One region of the Gracilibacillus sp. JCM 18966 genome, then DNA from elsewhere that is predicted to be linked to it. Evidence: predicted binding sites of a transcription regulator. Region 1 holds the regulator's gene; each other region holds the start of a gene.
The links. The regulator Rex, encoded in region 1, represses fermentation and respiration genes when NADH is low (regulators of the CRP and FNR family bind a similar motif). The targets are predictions, from matches to a motif close to TTGTGAAATATTTCACAA.
Positions count from the first base shown of each region.

Region 1 (4,973 bases):
TGGAGAACCATACTTCTTATCTAATACAACGTTACGACCTTTTGGTCCTAATGTTACTTTAACTGCATTCGCAAGTGTATCTACCCCACGTAGCATTGCGCGACGTGCATCTTCACTAAATTTAATTTCTTTAGCCATGAAAAATACCTCCCTGAATATTTAAATGATATGATATTTATCCAAACGTACTTCGCTACATACTTAGCCGATAATCGCTAAAATATCACTTTCACGAAGAATTAAGTATTCTTTACCTTCATACTTCACTTCTGTACCGGCAAATTTTGAGAAAATAATGTTGTTTCCTTCTTCAACTTCAAGCGCCACTTTCTCACCATTTTCCGTTACACGACCAGAACCAACAGCTACTACCTTACCTTCTTGTGGTTTTTCTTTCGCAGAATCTGGAAGAACAATCCCACTCGCTGTTTTTTCTTCTTGCTCTACAAGCTCAATAATGACACGATCACCTAATGGTTTTAGCATCGTTTAAAAACCTCCTTGAAATTGACTTTATTTAGATTTTTATCATTTTAGCACTCGATCACCCTGAGTGCTAACACAATTATTATAATAATGAAATCTATTTTTTTTTGCAAGTACAAAGTATAAATTTTTTTAAAAATTTTTTAATATCTCTTGTTAATGGGAATGCTATCGATCTCTTTGCAATTTTACGGCATTTCCAAACAGCCGTCATTAGTATGAGTTTTTATTATTGTAGGAACCCTAATAGAGTGTGGTTTCAATAAAAGGGGTTTTGAGCTTCGTGAAGTAAACAGAGGGACACCATCTATTATTTTAAGAACAACACATTTATTTTAAAATAACTTTAGACGAACTATTTCAATTTTATTCTAAAATTATGTTAAAATACGTATCATGTAAGAAAAAAATAAAAAGGAGTCGTTTGAATTTGCCTGCCAAGTATATTTATATAATTCTTACCTATGTTGCGGTACAATTGTCAGCTTTTCTTGTTATACCATTTCGGTTGTACACAAACGTAGATCCATTAACATTAATGGTTGGATGGAATATCGGTAGCTTCGTTCTTGCTTTGATTATCTCTTGCTATTTACTACGAGATGAAATAAATTCTTTCTTTCAATCACGGGATAAAAGAATTGGACAAATTGTATTATGGACAATACTCGGTTTCTTCTTAGTATTAATTGCTCAGGTAGCATCCACCGTCATTGAACGTTTTGTATTTGGTGCACCAGTTGGTTCTGAAAATACGATGCAATTGATGCAAGTAGCGAGACAAGCACCAATATTTATTATTCTTATTTCTATTTTAGGTCCAATCCTGGAGGAGCTCGTATTCCGTAAAGCGATTTTTGGTTCCCTATATAAAAAAATGAACTTCTTCTTTGCCGGAATTATTTCAGGGGTTTTATTTGCTGTCTTGCATAACGATTTCAGTCATCTCTTAACCTATATAGCAGTTGCATTTGTGCTTGCCTTTATCTATGTCGAAACCAAAAGAATTCTCGTACCTATTCTTGCACATATGGCGATGAACACATTTGCAGTCATTGGGCAATTATCACTTGATCCAGAAGAAATGGAACAAATGCTAGAACAGGTACAGTTCATCTTAGTTGGGGGCTTTTAAAAACATGAGATTTTCACCATTGGGCTCTGCCATCATCTATTTCATTTTGGGCTCATTATTTATCTATATTGGCATAAAATCTGCCGATGATACGGTATTTAATTTCATTACACTTGCATTAGCGTTTTTTGCTACCATTGATTTCGTTGTTGCAATACGACTAGTAAGCTTACATTTTAAAATTAAAAAGGCGAAGAAAAAATAAGAAGTGCCTCTCATCAGCACTTCTTATTTTTCTTCTATTTCTAATGGATAATGCTTCATAAAATAAACGAGTGACTGCAGCTCTACTGATAGGTCAATATGGTGGACGCGAACATTATCTGGAACGGTAATCCTTGCAGGGGTAAAGTTTAAGATACCTTTTATTCCTGCTTTCACCAGCCGATCTGCCATAGACTGCGCTTCAGAAACTGGTACGGTAAGAATAGCTACCTGAATATCTCCCATTTTTTCTTCTAATTCATCTATATGATGAACATTGACATTTCGAATCTCTGTTCCTACCTTGATTGGATCCGCATCAAATGCCACTTCTATCTTCGTATTATTGTTTTTGGTAAAATTATAATTTAAAAAAGCGGTTCCTAAATTCCCGACACCAATCAGGACAACAGGCGTATTCTCATCCTGGTCTAAGGTTTTACGGAAAAAGCCGAGTAAGTAGTCGACATTGTAGCCATATCCTTTTTTTCCTAATGCACCAAAATACGAAAAATCTCTGCGAATGGTAGCAGAGTCGACCTTCATTGCAAGACTAAGTTCCTTTGATGAGACACGGTCTTTTCCTTGGATATGTAAATTATTCAAAAAACGATAATATAAAGGTAATCGCTTCGCTGTAGCTTGTGGAATTTTATGTTGATTAGGCATCCTTTATTCCCCTTATTTCTTCATTAAATATTATTCTCTCTTTATTCTAACAGAAAAAAAGAAAAAAGTCGTGAAATTGTTCACTTGTCTATCTACTTCCCTTACTTGCAGTTCGTTCGCCTTTTAGATACACTTACATCATTGAGGTGAACGATGATGATTTATTTACAGGTGAACAATTTAACCAAACGATTTGGTGCTGAGCTGATCTTATCTAATATAAAACTAGAAATTAAACAAAATGACCGGATTGCCATTGTTGGTCGAAATGGTGCGGGAAAATCTACCTTATTAAATATAATTGCAGGTAACCTTAGCTATGATGAAGGAGAGATCCATAAACCAAAGGATGTTACCTTAGGATATCTTGCCCAACATACGGGACTTGATTCTACAGAAACGATCTGGGATGAAATGTTAAAGATCTTTTCCCATTTGTTAAAGGAAGAAAAGGAACTGAGAAGCATGGAACAGCAAATGGGAGATTCTGATCTATTAGCAGATACAGAAAAATATCAACAACTACTAGTAAGCTATGACCGCAAACAAGAAGCATTTAAGCAAGCTGGTGGCTATGAATATGAGCCTGAAATCAAAGCCGTTCTAAACGGTCTAGATTTTCCTGAATCCATGTGGGACACATCGATTGCCACATTAAGTGGTGGTCAGAAGACGAGACTCGCCCTTGGAAAGCTTCTTCTAACAAAACCTAATGTACTAATACTAGATGAGCCAACCAATCATCTAGATATTCAAACCTTAACATGGCTTGAAAGCTATCTAAACAGCTATCAAGGTGCCGTTGTGATCGTATCCCATGACCGATACTTCCTTGATAAAACGGTTCAAATTGTCTATGAAATTTCGCGTCATGAATCGAAGAAGTATCACGGTAATTACAGTAAATATTTAAAGCAAAAAGCAGCCAATTATGAACGTGATAGGAAGCTTTACGAAAAACAACAAACCGAAATAAAGCGAATGGAAGATTTTATACAGAAAAATATTGTGAGAGCCTCCACGACGAAAAGAGCACAAAGCAGACGCAAACAGTTAGAAAAAATGGAATTAATGGACAAGCCACTTGGTGATGAGGGCTCTGCCAAATTTAGTTTCAACGTGGAGCGTAGGAGCGGTAATGATGTCCTCAAGGTAAATGACCTAGCATTCCGTTATAACAATGCTGAGCCTTTTACTTTTGAAAATCTTAATCTTGAGCTAACCCGTGGTGAGAGCATGGCCCTTGTTGGCCCAAATGGTGTCGGAAAATCTACATTATTAAAAAATATAATCGGCGAACTAGATCCTGATAAGGGTACCATACAACTAGGTGCTAATGTGAAAATTGGCTACTATGATCAGGAACAGACACAACTGCATCATGAAAAGAATGTCCTAAGTGAACTTTGGGATGATTATCCGCTTATGAACGAAAAGGATATACGAACCATTCTAGGAAACTTTCTTTTTAGTGGAGATGATGTACTACGGCCAGTATCAGCTCTTAGTGGTGGGGAAAAGGCTCGGCTCGCGCTTGCTAAATTAATGATGGAAAAGGCCAATTTATTAATTTTAGACGAGCCGACCAACCATTTAGACTTAGATAGTAAAGAAATATTGGAATCTGCCCTTATCGATTATCCTGGCACGATATTGTTCGTTTCCCATGATCGCTACTTTATTAATAAGCTGGCGACACAGGTACTAGAAATGCAACCACAGCACACGACGGTATATTTAGGTGATTATGATTATTATGTAGAGAAAAAACAAGAGGAAAAAGAGCTGGAAGAACTGAAAAGGGAGCAATCCAAAGAAATAGACACGAAGCCAAGCACGAAATCGGATTTTAAAAAAGAAAAAGAATTAAAAAGAGAACAACGGAAAAAAGAAAGAAGAATAAGGGAAATTGAAGCGGAAATGGAAGAACTAGAAACCGCTCTTGCAGCTCTTGAAGCACAATTATGTCTTCCAGAAGTGTACCAGGATCACGAGAAGTCATTGCAGCTTACAACGGAAAGTGAGGAATTAAAAAAACAAATGGAAAAACATATGGAAGAGTGGGAATCCTTACACATGGACGAATGAATCCTATTAAAAATGTGAAACTTTTTATCATTTTAATCGTCTAATATAGAGGTGGAAACTTTTCAACAAAATACTACAAAAAGTTAGAATAATAGACAATAAGTGAGGTATGGATAATATTGAGTGAACTTAGATCAGAACGAAGAAGAAAACAAAAACAGAAGCCGAAAAAGTGGAAGAAACGAATTATTTGGATTTTATTATTGATGCTTATTGCCATTATCGCCTATGCTATCTACTTTTTTACCCAAATTTTTGATGCAGCCAAGGATTCACACGTTGAATTAGATCGGCCAGACGGGAAATCAGAGCTAAGAGACGAAGCGGTCACCATTGGAGATGACCCTTTCTCGATTTTACTAATTGGGGTAGAGGATTATGAAACAGATGG
Region 1 covers NZ_AP043883.1:1,870,630-1,875,602, reverse strand. The annotation lists gene groL (chaperonin GroEL) at 1-138, opposite strand, end outside; gene groES (co-chaperone GroES) at 202-486, opposite strand; gene ACZ5N5_RS09030 (CPBP family intramembrane glutamic endopeptidase) at 917-1,621, shown strand; gene ACZ5N5_RS09025 (DUF4305 domain-containing protein) at 1,626-1,826, shown strand; gene ACZ5N5_RS09020 (redox-sensing transcriptional repressor Rex) at 1,850-2,494, opposite strand; gene ACZ5N5_RS09015 (ABC-F family ATP-binding cassette domain-containing protein) at 2,651-4,582, shown strand; gene ACZ5N5_RS09010 (LCP family protein) at 4,702-4,973, shown strand, end outside.

Region 2 (4,973 bases), 680 kb from region 1:
GTTGGGTGTGATTGTCATTCCAGATAATCAAGGAAATTTTGCACACAATTCGGCTTTTTATTTGATAGATCAACATGGTGAGTTACTAGATGTATTGGATTATAAAAATGTCGAACAAGCGATACAAAAGGTAAAGCATATCTTGAATAGTGAAGGTGGGGAACAAGTATGACTCAACCATTCATTGGTATGTTGTTATTTATATTTTTAATTATACCGCCAATTGCTCGTTTTTTTGAATCGATTATGATCCTACACATGCATATGCAGATGCCCTTATTTATCCTATCAGGATTTTTAATGTATCCATTCCTGCGTGAGAAGGCTCCAAATTTTTTTTTAGAATGGAACAAAAATGGTAAGCCAGGACTGTTATTGTTTTTATTGATTACTGTATATTGGACAATTCCTCGCACAATGGATGATGCGTTACAAAACTATTTGGTCGAGTGGTTTAAATTTGTTAGTTTAACCTTTTTTGCAGGAATCCCACTTCGAGACAGCTGGTCCAAGGTCCCTTCATCAGCTAAACAATGGTTGTTTGTTCTTATATTAGTATTGTTTACAGTAATGGGAGTTCTTTATATTCTATCCCCTGTTCAGCTTTGTAATAATTATTTGCTAGTAGAACAAGTTACACTAGGATGGGGCTTTATAACAATGGGAATATGTATCATGATTTATTTAATCCAGAAATGGTTCATCAATCCAGGAGATTATGAATGAAGATTTTGATGAAAGCCTGCTCTTAGTCGAACAGGGCTGGTGCTCGTTTACTTAAAGGAAATAGCTCTACTATAATCAAAAAAGCTCGGCTTTTCACCGAGCTTTTTTTAGATGGGTTTTTTCTTTCTCATTGCTTTGGGAATATATACACAATATGGCTCACTTTCCAAATAGTCTCCGGTGGCAGCATACGCTCGAGAGCGTGATCCTCCACATACATGTCGAAATTCGCAAACACCGCATTTCCCCTTGTAAAGGTCAGGATCTCGTAATTCTTTGAAAATGGTGGAATTCTGATAGATATTTGCAAGAGATGATGATCTAACATTTCCAGCTTTTATCGGCAATAAACCGCTTGGGTAAACATCTCCAATATGGCTAACAAAAACAAAGCCATTTCCATCATTTACTCCCTTAGGTGCACGTCCAAGACCATCAATTGTACCAGTTGCCCCTTTTATTAAGGCATCCTCATAATCAATATGGTCATGCCGATTTTTATGTTCCCTCATTTTTTGCTGGATTACAACTCGTCGGTAATGCTGTGCTGCTGTTGTTTTAATATCAAAATCCACTCTTTTACTTAACTGGTATAGCCAGCGCAAAACCTTTTCATGCTCTGCAGGAGAGATCATATCCTTCGCTTGTCCCCTTCCAATCGGGACAAGAAAAAAGACACTCCAAAGCACACATTGCAGTTTTTTTACTAATTCTGCCATCTCATCTAGTACCTCATAATTATATTTGGAGATAACCGTGTTGATCTGAACAGGTATTTCTAATTCATGTAAGTATTGAATACTTTGTATCGTTAAGTCAAATGAGCCATTTGTTCCTCTAAAATGGTCATGAATTTTTGCAGTTGGACCATCTAAACTAAATGCCCATCTTGATAAGCCGACCACCTTTGCTTTTTGAATAGCTTCTTTCGTCACGTTTGGTGTTGCACTTGGTGTCATCGACACTCTGACACCCTTCTTTACGGCATATTCTGCTAGAGCATAAACATCGTTACGCATTAAGGGATCACCACCAGTAAATACCAAAAGTGGATTATCCATCAAGTGAATCTGATCAATTAGATTTATACCTTCCTCATAGCTGAGTTCAAGAGGATGGCGTTTATATTGTGCTTCTGCTCGGCAATGAAGACATTTTAGTTCACAGGCGCGAGTTAGTTCCCATATAACGATAAATGGATTTTTATGATAATCTCGAGTAAACATTGATGAACTCCTTCTTGTGAAAAATTTAAAATATAGATGCAGTGTAATCCGAAATGGATGTCATAATAGTGAAAAAAATCACTTTTAAAGGAAAACTTTATGACAATTTATTGAATTAGCCCTAAGAATCGATAATAATAGTGTTAGATTGTGATTTGAATCACAAAGTTATTTGATAAACTTTTCTACAATAAAGAAGAGATCTCCATCAATTGGTTACTTAGCTAAGACAATGTCTGTGGGAAGGAGCAGGTTTGGATGTCTACAAATATCATTCAGGATGTTTTATGGAATGTGCCATTATTTAAAGAATTGACCAGAGAAGAAATTGGGGCTATAACGGAAATTGCTAAAATTAAACAATATGCAACCAATAGTTATGTTTTTATGCAGGGCGAGTCCTTAGAACGAGTTCATTTCATCCATAAAGGTAAAGTCAAAATATATAAAACAGATATTAATGGAAAAGAACAAATTGTATCGATCCTCAAATCTGAGGATATGTTTCCACATGCTGGTTTCTTTAGAAAAGGTAATTATCCGGCACATGCCGAGATTATAGAGCCAGCTACTTTAGTGGAAATACCAATTCTTGCATTTGAGCAATTACTATTACAATACCCATCATTAAGCATTAAATTGTTCCGAGTAATGGGTGATATTATTGTAGATTTACAAAAACGCTTAGAAGAACTAGTACTCCATAATACGGAAGAACAAATTATCATGCTATTAATTCGCCTTTCCAAGACACATGGGAAGCAATGTACGGATAAAAATATGATCCTCACCACTCGTTTTACGAATCAAGAACTAGCGAACATGATCGGTTCCTCAAGGGAAACCGTCAGTCGAACAATTAATAAATTGAAAAGAGAGGGACTCGTCAAAGGCACGAAAGGAGGCTATCTATTATTAGATATGGATTGTCTACAATATTACGATTGTTAAATAGAAGGAGTAAAAAGTCGATCAATAAATGATATGCTCCCCTTAAGGTAGACAGATTAAAAAATATAAATCTGTTTTGCCTTAAGGGGAGTTTCTATGTCAAATAAATCTTATTCAAGTAAATTTAAATATGAAGTAATAAAGGACTATCAAAACGAAAATTATACATTGAAGGAATTATGCTCAAGATATCAAATTTCAAAATATACTCTTTATAAATGGATACAGAAATTTGAAAAGGAAGGTATAAGAGGGTTAAAAAACTCAAAAACATGGAAAAGGTATTCTAAAGAATTAAAGGTAAGAGCTATAAAGAGTTACGTATCCGGAGAGTTTTCCCAAGAAGAGATTGTTCGAAAATTTGAAATTTCGAGTCGGTCGGTATTACGTAGATGGATAAAGCAGTATAATGGTCATAGGGAATTAAAAGATACGGGAAAAAGAAGGACGAGCTCTATGACCAAAGGAAGAAAAACGACTTGGGAAGAACGTATTGAAATTGTACAAGACACTTTAGCGAACGGGAAGAGCTATCAACAAACAGCGGAGAAATATCGAGTTTCTTATTAACAAGTTTATCAATGGGTACGTAAATACGAAAATGGTGGATGGGTGCTTTACAGGATAGACGAGGACGTTCTAAGAGCTGAAAAGCCGAATGAAAAATGGGGAACCGATGTCACCGAATTCAAATATGGTTCCTCAAAGAAAGCGTATTCAAGTGCCATACTAGATTTGTATGATGGTTCGATTGTCAGCTATGTTTTAGGTCATTCTAAAATAATAAACTTGTATTTAAAACCGTTGATCAAGCTATTAATCTATTAGATGGGGAACATCCTCTAATTCATAGTGACCGTGGATTTCAGTATACCTCACAAGGGTTTAAAAGAAGGATAGATAATGCAGAGATGACACATAGTATGTCTCGAGTTGGAAAGTGTATTGATAATGGTCCGATGGAATCATTTTGGGGAACTCTTAAATGCGAGAAGTATTATATACATAAGTATGAGACATTTGAGGATCTCTCAAAGCAATTGATGAATATATTCACTTTTATAACAATGAAAGATATCAAGAACGACTAAACGGCCTTAGCCCTAGGAATATAGAGCTAAAGCCGCTTAGGTCAGTTTTTATTATTTCCGCTGTCTACTTGACAGGGGGCAGTTCAAAATTTGATTGGCTTTTCCTATGTCTTTTGTTGGAATATTATGTTAACCTTTATATGAAATTCCGTAAGCTCAAGGAGGAAATAGCTTGGAAGAAGAACAGCTTAAAATCTTTGATATGAATAAAAATGAGATAGGTATCGCTACTCGAGACAATGTACATAAATTCGGCTATTGGCATGAGGTATTCCACTGTTGGTTTGTCAGTAAGGAAGAAGATACCTACTATATTCATTTGCAACGAAGGAGTAAAGAAAAGAAGGACTATCCTAACCTTTTAGATATTACAGCAGCTGGTCATTTATTGGCAGATGAAACCGTTCAGGATGGAGTAAGGGAGATAAAGGAAGAGCTAGGTATGGATATAGCTTATGAAAAATTGGTTCCATTAGGCGTATTTTCCTATAGTGTCAAGCATGGAAACCTAATCGATAACGAATTTGCTAATATTTTTTTATATAATAGCGAACATCATCTGAATGATTTTATTCTGCAAGCTGAAGAGGTGTCCGGTATGGTGAAAGCTAGAATAAAAGATTTTGAACAATTCTGGTTAGGTAAAAAAGAGAAAATTAAAATTACAGGATTTGTTTTTACTAAAGGAGAAAAGGAATGGATGGAAAAATATGTAGGAAGAGATCAGTTCGTTCCACATCAAGATTCTTTTTATCGATTCATTATTGAGAAAATAAAAGCTCAATTAACTTAACTTCGTATCCCAATAATAATGATCTTTATAATTATATAATGAAAATGATATAAATCAGAATTAAGTAAAGGGGAGGACTTGATGAGCAATAGAGAAACAGCTGAACAAAAAAGAGAAAGGCTAAGGCAATCGGAATTAAAGAATAATCCAACAACTAATGTGAGTGATGGTTTTAGTAGAGCGCAG
Region 2 covers NZ_AP043883.1:2,554,843-2,559,815, forward strand. The annotation lists gene ACZ5N5_RS12225 (SCO family protein) at 1-172, shown strand, start outside; gene ACZ5N5_RS12230 (hypothetical protein) at 169-726, shown strand; gene ACZ5N5_RS12235 (TIGR04053 family radical SAM/SPASM domain-containing protein) at 834-1,952, opposite strand; gene ACZ5N5_RS12240 (Crp/Fnr family transcriptional regulator) at 2,211-2,903, shown strand; partial or broken gene ACZ5N5_RS12245 (IS3 family transposase) at 3,000-4,034, shown strand; gene ACZ5N5_RS12250 (NUDIX hydrolase) at 4,167-4,787, shown strand; gene ACZ5N5_RS12255 (DUF6366 family protein) at 4,869-4,973, shown strand, end outside.
Region 2: a site for Rex is predicted at 2,101-2,118, ahead of ACZ5N5_RS12235 (TIGR04053 family radical SAM/SPASM domain-containing protein). Genes of this name have one in related genera too.

Region 3 (4,973 bases), 680 kb from region 1:
TGCAAAAAAGCGAACATCCTTCCATGGCAGCTTGGTGAACCAGCCAAATAGCCCTCTACCACCTTTCTTCCGGCCTGTGCGCTCGAAAACGGCAAACATCGCAAAGGCGGTCATTAATGATGGAAATCCTATCGCAAGACTCATAAATACATGCATATATTTAATTGGTTCTGATATTCCCGGATCCACAATTTGATGGTGAAATCCACCTGGAATATTTAAAATAACAAGTAAAATAACTACAACTCTAGTTAACGTATCACTAAATCTTTTTCCTCCAATAATTTTGGGAATGATCACATACCATGCAGATATAGCCGTGATATACCAAATATTAACGAGTGTATGTCCAAACGCCCAAAACAGTGTCCGACTTAGCATGACATTGATGGTTTCTACCCATCCGATAGCCCATGGGATAATCATGAATACTTCGACTGCAACAAAAATACTGGAGAAAAATAATAAAACAAAAACACCTGTAGCAAAAAAAGCTAAGATCGGTATGTTTTGACCTTTGTGTTGTTTTCTCCATTTTGCCACACTAATAAATACGCCAAATGCACTGACCCAAATTCCTAATACAATCAATACAAGCCCAATATAAAAAATCGGAGATGCAGCCATTGGTGGATAAAAGGTATACAAAACAGATGCTTCATTTTGCAGAATAGGAATTAGAGCGATAATAAAGCCGATTATCTTTAATCCAAAGGCGATCCAAGCCATTTTTCTTACCTTTGGTGATAAACCACCTAAAGTATGAGACAAACCAGCATAAAAGTAACCAATAGTAAAAAATGCAGTAAAAATGAGAATTAATAAAATACCGTGTGCTGTGAGAATTTGATAATAATTGAATCCATTCGGTATTTCGAGTAAACCTGCACGATTTAAGCCTTGCACTAATCCGAGTATTCCACCTACAAGCAAGGCAATGAATGTGACCACCATGTAGGATTTTGATATTTTAACATCTTCTGGAATTGCACCAAGCTTGTTCTCTACTCTTTCTATCATACTTTTTTTAAGTACAGTCAATCCTCTCACCCTCTCTACTAACTAATCTGAATCGTTGTTGACATCACTTGATGGCCAGCTCCACAATATTCATTACAAAGCACTAAATAATTTCCTGGTTTATCAAAGGTTTGCGTGATTCTCTGGATATAACCTGGAACCACCATTGTATTAACATTGGTATTGGCAATCTCTATTCCGTGAACCACATCCTTAGATGTCATGACAAAATGCACGGTTGAACCAGCTGGAAACTCTAATTCCATGGGGTCAAAGCTAAAAATTTCTAAAGTCATGACAACTTCATATTCCTTTTCCCCGATTTTTTTTACGCCAGGATTATTAAAGGGCTCTTGTTGCTCGACTTTTTGTGGATCAATCGTCTCTTGATTGCTGGGAGGACCAAGCTCATCTGCAAAGGCTTGATAACCGATAATAAACATAAACCCTAAAATCATAACAGAACTTAAAATTAACCATATTTTTTCATAACGATGCACGAGATTCCCTCCTCTAAACTCTTGCCATAAATAAGCTCCAAATACCTAACCATAATAATGCAATGAAACTACCTAAAAATAATACAGATACGAATGCACCTTTTAATGAAGCTTCTTTATTATTCTCCACTTGTTTTCCCACCGTATTTGCCTCCTTTTTCTTATTTAGCTTCATTGTATTTTCACTGATAATCATTCGCAGTGAGGTAAATCACTTTCCTCTAATGTTCATTTTTTAGACAAAGAATTAGGATAATATATTTAAATGTGATTTTTCTCACAGAGTCTACTATTGGATAACGATATAGTTAGCATGAACAATTAAATTGGAGGGATTTTCATGAATAGATTTGATTTAGAAATGAAGACAGGAGACATAGTTACACAATTCCCAAAGGCTAGTTCCCTATTCAAACAGTATAAAATAGATTTTTGTTGTGGAGGGAATCGTCCGATTGGAGAGGCTCTAGAAAAAAGAAAGCTCGACAAAGAAGCGGTTTTGACTGAAATAAACCAGCTATATGAGGAAACAAATAATCAAGATGAAATCGATTGGACAAGCAAAAGCAATCTAGAGCTCATTGAACATATAGTGGAAAAACATCATGGTTATTTGAAACAAGTTCTACCTGAATTAAGCAAATATGTGACAAAGGTTCAACGCGTGCATGGAGAAGCACATCCAGAGCTTACGACCGTTTACACCGTATTCCATCAATTAAAAAGTGAACTAGAATCACATCTTGAAAAGGAAGAAAGCACGCTATTTCCTAAATTAATGGATAATGATGTAGAGGCAGCAGCTGCAATCATTCATCATTTCGAGGAAGAACATGAGCATGAGGGCAGATTGCTAGAGCTGATGCGTGAAGTAACAGACGATTACGCTATTCCAACAGGGGCATGTAATACGTACCAGCTAACTTATTTAAAATTAGATGAATTAGAGTCAGATCTATTTCAGCATATTCATCTAGAGAACAATATACTCTTCCCACGTTTTACTGCTTCATAAAAGACGATATATAGCAGGGCAATCTAGAGATAAGGTGATAACAATGGCAAAAACAAAAATAATTTTACCAAAAGAACATGGTTCGTGGGCCATGTTCCTTCTTCCCACATTACTTGGCATCTTTTTATCTAACCCTAGAGGGCTACATGTTGTCTTTTTGATTGGCTGGTTTTTTCTATATTTAATGTCAACCCCATTACTTAATGTGGTAAGGAATAAACGCAAGAAGAAAAAGATGCTTCCATGGATGCTGTGGTATGGTATACCATCCTTACTATGTTTGATTCCATTAGTGATCATTATGCCAAGTCTTCTACTATTTGGTTCGTTTATGCTCCCACTCTTTGCAGTTAATGTGTATTTTATTAAGACTAAAAATGAACGATCACTGTGGAATGACTTAAGTGGGATCATTATTTTTGCGATTGGGGGTATGGCGAGCTACTACATCGGGATTGAACAGTTCACTATGGACCTATTGATCCTTTTGTTCATAATCACTGCTTATTTTATGGGTAGTGCCTTTTATGTGAAATCATTGATTCGTGAGTTAAAAAATCGATCCTTTCAATACAAATCTAATATTTACCACGCCCTGTTATTACTTCTACCGATACTCCTAAATTGGAAGTCCTTAGCGATTGCTTTTCTTCCTGGAGTACTTAAGGATTGGCTGACACCTAGAGATGGCCAAGTCAAGCCGATCCATTCTGGAATTGTTGAAATTGTTAATTCCATTCTATTCTTTATTCTCGTTCTAATAATGTAAAGAGGAGCTGTCACAGGGACGACTCCTCTTTTTTGTTTGCATTTATTTTGTAATAAGTGAATGGAGATTAGCTGTTAATTGCTGAAGGTCGTCTATCTTCATGACTTTATCGACCATTGGAAACAAAACGGTTTCTTCTTTAACAAAATGAATCATGATCACCTCAAACGCTTCACCAGCATCCTGGACCACTTTTTTCAGCTCCTGATATGACATCTCCTCTATATTTCCTCGGGAATGATAGAAGAAATGTCCAATATAACCATCAATTTCTTGATGCTCTTCTTCGATCGATACAATCGGACCTTGTTCTTTACCTATATACATGCCAAGAGCAGGAAAAAAATACTTCTCTTCTTTATCCGTATGTTTTTTCCATGGCTCAATGAAATCCTTTAATTTGTTTCTCAAAGCTTGAAACGCTAGCACAGCATCCTCTTTTTCTTCAAATCGATCATTCTCAAAGTCTAATACAATCGGATGCCATTCTTCCATTAAATATCTTAAATAGTGGTGTTCATTTTCGAGCATTTTCATTGCTTTATTACGACTATTCAGATCTCTTTCTGTCCACATGTAAACACCTACTTCTGTATCATTTGTCAACACTATTATAAGAAAGAAAGACCTAATACAACATTGGGGAATTCCCTTGATTTAATGATTTTATTCTCTCTAATTTTCCTTTTTATCTATTTCATTTAAAACAAATTAGGGATTCTCCTCATTATTTTATGATGAATTATTTGCTAGGATGGTAACAAAGAATTCATTTTAGAATTTTCGATCGAGGTGGGAGTATAGATGTCACAAACAAGCACGCCTTATATCCATTTTCCTTTATTTCAAAATCTTACAGAAGATGAATTAATTCATTTGAGCGAGATTTCAATGGAACGCAGCTATAATCAAGGCAAAATTTTGTTTCACCAAGACGAATCCCGAACCAATGTATATTTTATCTTATCAGGATTAGTCAAGATGATTAAAATAAATAGAAACGGCCATGAACAGATACTACATGTTCTTCACACTAATGATATGTTTCCATATGTAGGTTTTTTTGAGAATGTTCCATATCCATCATCTGCTATTGCTCTTACCAATGTGCATGTGTTATCTATTCCGATAATGGAATTCGAGCTTTTACTTATTCAAAAACCAGGGCTATTAATAAAAGTGATTCGTATAATAGAAAAAAATTATCAAGAAACACAGGATCGATTACTATATAGGCAAACTCAGGATGTCTTTCATCAAGTTGTGCTCATACTAGTCCAGTTTGTCTGTGATCTCGGGATTAGGCAGAAGGAAGATACGATTCAACTTCATCTACCAATTACAAATTCTGAATTAGCCAATATGATCGGTGTTTCGAGAGAAAGCGTTAATCGAGTCTTTAACCAATTAAAAAAAACCGGGATAATGACTTACAATCGAAAGGAAATACTAATCTATGATTTTTGGCAATTGAAGCAGTATCTTCAAGATTAGTGGTTCGTTTGCAGCAAGAGCTTTCAAACTAAAGAGGCCCTTTCAAGCACCTCTATATCCAAATGCTTTTTCAGGGCCTCTTACTGATACTTGCCCTAATGGGGCAAAAATTCATTTAAGAAATAGGGGACTTCACTTTGAAAATATGCTTTTCGTTCTTCAATATAATCTCGAA
Region 3 covers NZ_AP043883.1:2,548,740-2,553,712, reverse strand. The annotation lists gene ACZ5N5_RS12220 (cbb3-type cytochrome c oxidase subunit I) at 1-1,020, opposite strand, end outside; gene ACZ5N5_RS12215 (cytochrome c oxidase subunit II) at 1,059-1,478, opposite strand; gene ACZ5N5_RS12210 (cytochrome c oxidase subunit 2A) at 1,534-1,662, opposite strand; gene ric (iron-sulfur cluster repair di-iron protein) at 1,861-2,535, shown strand; gene ACZ5N5_RS12200 (YwiC-like family protein) at 2,579-3,304, shown strand; gene ACZ5N5_RS12195 (hemerythrin domain-containing protein) at 3,347-3,880, opposite strand; gene ACZ5N5_RS12190 (Crp/Fnr family transcriptional regulator) at 4,109-4,798, shown strand; gene ACZ5N5_RS12185 (4Fe-4S cluster-binding domain-containing protein) at 4,894-4,973, opposite strand, start outside.
Region 3: a site for Rex is predicted at 1,786-1,803, ahead of ric (iron-sulfur cluster repair di-iron protein). Genes of this name have one in related genera too.

Region 4 (4,973 bases), 490 kb from region 1:
CAAATACCATAGATTTATAGCCATATAAATTTTTACGTGCAAAAGTAGCAATAACCTCAGAGAACATACCGAAAGCTGGTAGCACAACAATATAAACTTCTGGGTGTCCCCATAACCAGAACAAGTTGAGCCATAGCATTGGATCTCCACCACTCGCCACAGTAAAGAAGTGTGTACCGAATAAACGGTCCATGGACATATATAGTAAAGCAACAGTGAAGATTGGGAATGCTGCCACGATAATGATGGATGTGATTAAACTAGTCCATACAAAGATAGGCATCTTCATCCAAGACATACCAGGTGCACGCATTTTTATAATTGTCACAACAAAGTTAATCCCTGACATCAATGTCCCAATACCGGCGATCTGAATGGCTATTGCATAATAGTTATTTCCGACGCCAGGAGTAAATTCCTTACCTGCTAGAGGAAAATAAGATGTCCATCCTGCATCTGGCGAACCGCCAATAACAAAGGATACGTTAAATAGCATCGCTGCAGCAAAGAATAGCCAAAAACTTAATGCGTTTAATTTAGGGAAAGCAACGTCTCGTGCTCCTATTTGTAATGGAACAACAACGTTCATAATCCCGATTAACATTGGCATTGCCATAAATAAAATCATGATCACACCATGTGTTGTGAAGATCTCATCATAGTGCTGTGCATCTAAAAAGTCTAACTCAGGTCTGGAGGTTTGAGCCTTCATTAATAGCCCATCAACTCCCCCTCTGAAAAACATTAAGACACCTGAGATAATGTACATAATTCCAATTTTTTTATGATCAACAGTTGTAAACCATTCATTCCACAACCATTTCCATCTCTTTAAATAAGTGATCAATGCTAAAAGCCCAATCATCGTTAAGCCAATTGCAATTTGAGATCCTAGTATTAATGGATCACCAGTTACAAAAAATTCATCTAAGGACATGTTCTTCACCACCTCTTTTAATGATTAGAGTGATCTTCCATATGGGAGGAATCACTATGTTGTTCGGACTGGTCGTTTTCTGATTGATGCTTAGATTCTATTTCAGGTTGACCATCTAATTCTTGCTCTTTTTCTTCTCCATGCTGAATCTCATAAAGTTCAGGATGAATATAATCGGCTGATCCGCCTTTAGCATGGTCTATCCAATCTAAATGAGTATTATTAAAGGTCATACGACCAACCACTCCAGGCTCTAACAACTCATCATATTGATCCTCTGTTAGTTTGTTTGCTGTTTTCTTCACATCATGAATCCATTCATTAAAGTCCTCTTTAGATTGTGCTTGGACTTCGAAATCCATATGGGCATAACCTCTACCATTGAAGTTAGTATTTCTACCATAAAAAGAGCCTTCTTGGTCTGCGACTAAGTAAAGGTTTGTTTGCATATTTGCCATGGTATATTTTTGGCCACCCAATTCAGGTACCCAGAAGGATTGCATCGTTCCAGCTGAGGTTAGTTTAAATTGCACTGGATGATCCTTCGGAATATTAATATAGTTCACTGTTTCAATATTTTGGTCTGGATAGCTAAATATCCATTTCCAGTCAGCTGAAGTTACATGGATAACCAGTGGTTCTTCCTCTTCATATCCTTGCGGGATATCTTCCACTTCATAGATCGTTTTTGTTGTAGGGATCATCAATGCAATAACGATCAATACAGGGATACCAAACCATATGATTTCTAAAATATGGTTCCCTTTCTCTTCTTTCGGTTCAAAATCTCCATCATTTGGTCTTGCCCGATATTTCCACACAATGACAGTGAACAAAATGAATACTACTGCTACTATAATGAGCATAAAAATAATAGAGAATATAATTAAATCTGATAAATTTCTAGCTACAGGTCCCTTCGGATCAAAAACTATTAATTTATTTTCACAACCAGCAAGTATTAGCGGTGTGACTAATAATAAAAATAGACCATAGACCTTTTTCAATGCCTTCATCTTATTACTCCCTCCATAAAGCATCTATACAAAACAAATCCAGTTCAGTAATGGGAATGATTACCCCTCTTTCTTCTCCATTGTTACATCTAAATATGATGAAATTATGATGAAAGAAAATTTGTCATAGAAAGTTCAATTTTGAACCAAAGAGGGAATAGAAAAGGAAGTGAAAGTGTTTTACGTAATGCACAAATAGGAAATAGTGAAAAAGATCACAGACATTGATAACATAACTTTTATGATTAGATGGTTAGCACTGTGATACAACAAATTGAAAAAGACTGGAACCTTTACTATTCCATCAAATTTCTATACTATTTTAATGAGGATTATTTTAGCTAAAGAGGGATAGACATGATAAAACCGACAGTTTTAATTGTAGATGACGAAAGGCAAATGCGAACAATGCTTAAGCTACATCTTCGCAATAAATATGAATGGATAGAAGCTTCCAATGGTAGGGAAGCCATTGATAAAATGAAAGAGAACGATGTAAGTATTGTGTTACTAGATATTATGATGCCGGAATTAGATGGGATGGAAGCATGTAAGAAGATGAAGGAAATGAGACCAGATGTACCTATCATCTTATTGACCGCATTAAATGATACATCACAAAAGGTAGAAGGGTTAAACATTGGTGCAGATGATTATATCGTCAAGCCATTTGAGCCAGAAGAGTTGATTGCACGTATGAAAGTACAGCTCAGACATTTTTCCCATACAAAGGAAAAGACGACGAATCAGCAGGTAAACTTTGCAGAATGGTCTATTGATCCTCAAGCTAGATCTGTGAAGGTAAAAGGAAATGAACTGAAGTATAGCCCAAAAGAATTCGATCTTCTATACTTGCTTGCCTCCCATCCAAATCGCGTATATACGAGGGAACAATTATTGGATATGATTTGGGGAATGGATGAGATTGTCGATATAAGAACAGTGGATTCACACGTTCGCTATGTGAGAGATAAATTAAAAAAAGCAGGACTTCCTTATCAGCCAATTCAAACTATTTGGGGAGTTGGTTATAAATTTATAACGGAGGATTCCAATGAGGTTAAATAGTGTGGTTTTTAAAATTGGTGCGACGATTTTATTTTTGCAATTAATCATTTTAATTCCATTTGGATATATTGTCTTACAGCTTATTCTAAATTATTCCATTAATCAAACAGAAACACAGCTTGTGCAATTATCGGAAAAATATGCTGGGGAAATTAATGAATTAGAAGATCCTGAAAATATTCAGTTATTAGAGCATTTAACAGAAATGACGAATACAAGTGCTGTCATTGTCGATCAAGATGGTAAAATTATTACAAAGGCAAATTGGCATGATGAATTAACGAATCAAATAGTAACAGACGATCAATTACAGCATCTTCATAAAGGCGAAACAGTTATTGAGGAGGTCTCCTTTAATGGTTCTACCTATTTAAAGGTCGGTCAACCGATTGTGAAAGAAAATAAAAATGAGGAAAATGCTAGTGTGATCTTATTCTCGTCCTTTGGTTTAATCAGTAATTCTATTCATAATATTATCATCCTCGTAATTTTAGCAAGTCTAGGTGCAATTGGTCTGGCAATAGGCTTTACTATCTTTATTTCCAAAAAAATTGGTGGTCCACTAATAGCTATGGAGAAAGTCGCAAAACAAATAGCGGAGAAAAAAGATTTCTCTCGAAAAGTAGACTATCAAGCAAATGATGAGATTGGATCACTCGCAACTGCCATCAATCATCTGTCACAAACTCTTGAGAGATATCAGACAAACAGAAATGAATTTTTTTCTAATATTACCCATGAGTTAAAAACACCATTAACCTACGTAAAGGGATATGCTAATGCAGTAAGACATGAAATGTACCAATCAGAAGAAGAAAAACAAGAGTTTCTTGAAATTATTGAAAATGAAGCAGACCATATTAGTAATTTAATGGATGATTTAACCGATTTATCCAAAATTGAAGAGGGTAAAATTGATTTAAACAAGGAAGCATTTAATCTCAATATGCTAGCAGAAGAAATGATGCGTCGTTCACAATTTAGAGCGAATCAAAAGGGTTTAAAGCTAAATGTCCATACACCGAATACCCCTCTTCACTTATATGCAGATAAGAATCGGATGGAGCAAATTTTTACTAATCTTATCGAAAATGCAGTCCGTTATACAGAAAAAGGAGAAATAAAAATAGAAGTAACCGATATAGGAAATCACATTCAGGTAAAAATTATCGATACAGGTATTGGAATAAAAAAACAAGATATTCCGTTCTTATTTGAACGGTTTTATCGAGTCGATAAATCTAGATCTAGAGCAAATGGTGGAACAGGTTTAGGACTTTCGATTGTGAAGAATCTTGTGGAAATGCACGAAGGAACAATTGACTTTGATAGTGAATTAAACAAAGGAACAACAGTTACATTAACATTCCCTAAATAAATAATCGATGGAGTTCTATGGTTAGCCCCCCCTACACTTATAATAATCCTATCATTGGGTAAAATCTTACTAATGTTGTTGTGAAGGGATTGGCAAGCATGGAACTCCAATTAATCGAAGTATATATTCCTACTGACCGGTTTGAGGCATTTGAAAAAGAGATTAAGGCATATGAATATATTGAAAAATGGCATCACCAAGTCTCTAAGCAAGTACAACTAGTGAAAATAGTCCTTAATAAAAAACAAACAGAGGAAATCCTTGATTTTCTTGAAGTGAATGATGATCAAACAAATGAATTGAAAGTAATTCTATACAACATCTCCACCTATTTACCCCGAATAAAACAAGAAGTTGCTCCAAATGAAAAGGAAGAAGAAAATAGAGAAATCGCTCGAGCGAGTAGGCACGAGTTATATAATGTAGTTCAATCTTCTAGTAGAATTAACTTGAATTACATTTGGTTGCTTATTTTATCAGCTATTGTAGCAACTGCAGGAATTGTCAAAGACAGTGCTGCTATTGTTATTGGTGCAATGGTGATTGCTCCCTTAATTGGACCATTTACTGCTAT
Region 4 covers NZ_AP043883.1:2,355,942-2,360,914, reverse strand. The annotation lists gene qoxB (cytochrome aa3 quinol oxidase subunit I) at 1-937, opposite strand, end outside; gene qoxA (cytochrome aa3 quinol oxidase subunit II) at 955-1,953, opposite strand; gene ACZ5N5_RS11240 (response regulator transcription factor) at 2,311-3,021, shown strand; gene ACZ5N5_RS11235 (sensor histidine kinase) at 3,008-4,399, shown strand; gene ACZ5N5_RS11230 (TIGR00341 family protein) at 4,498-4,973, shown strand, end outside.
Region 4: a site for Rex is predicted at 2,157-2,174, ahead of qoxA (cytochrome aa3 quinol oxidase subunit II). Genes of this name have one in related genera too.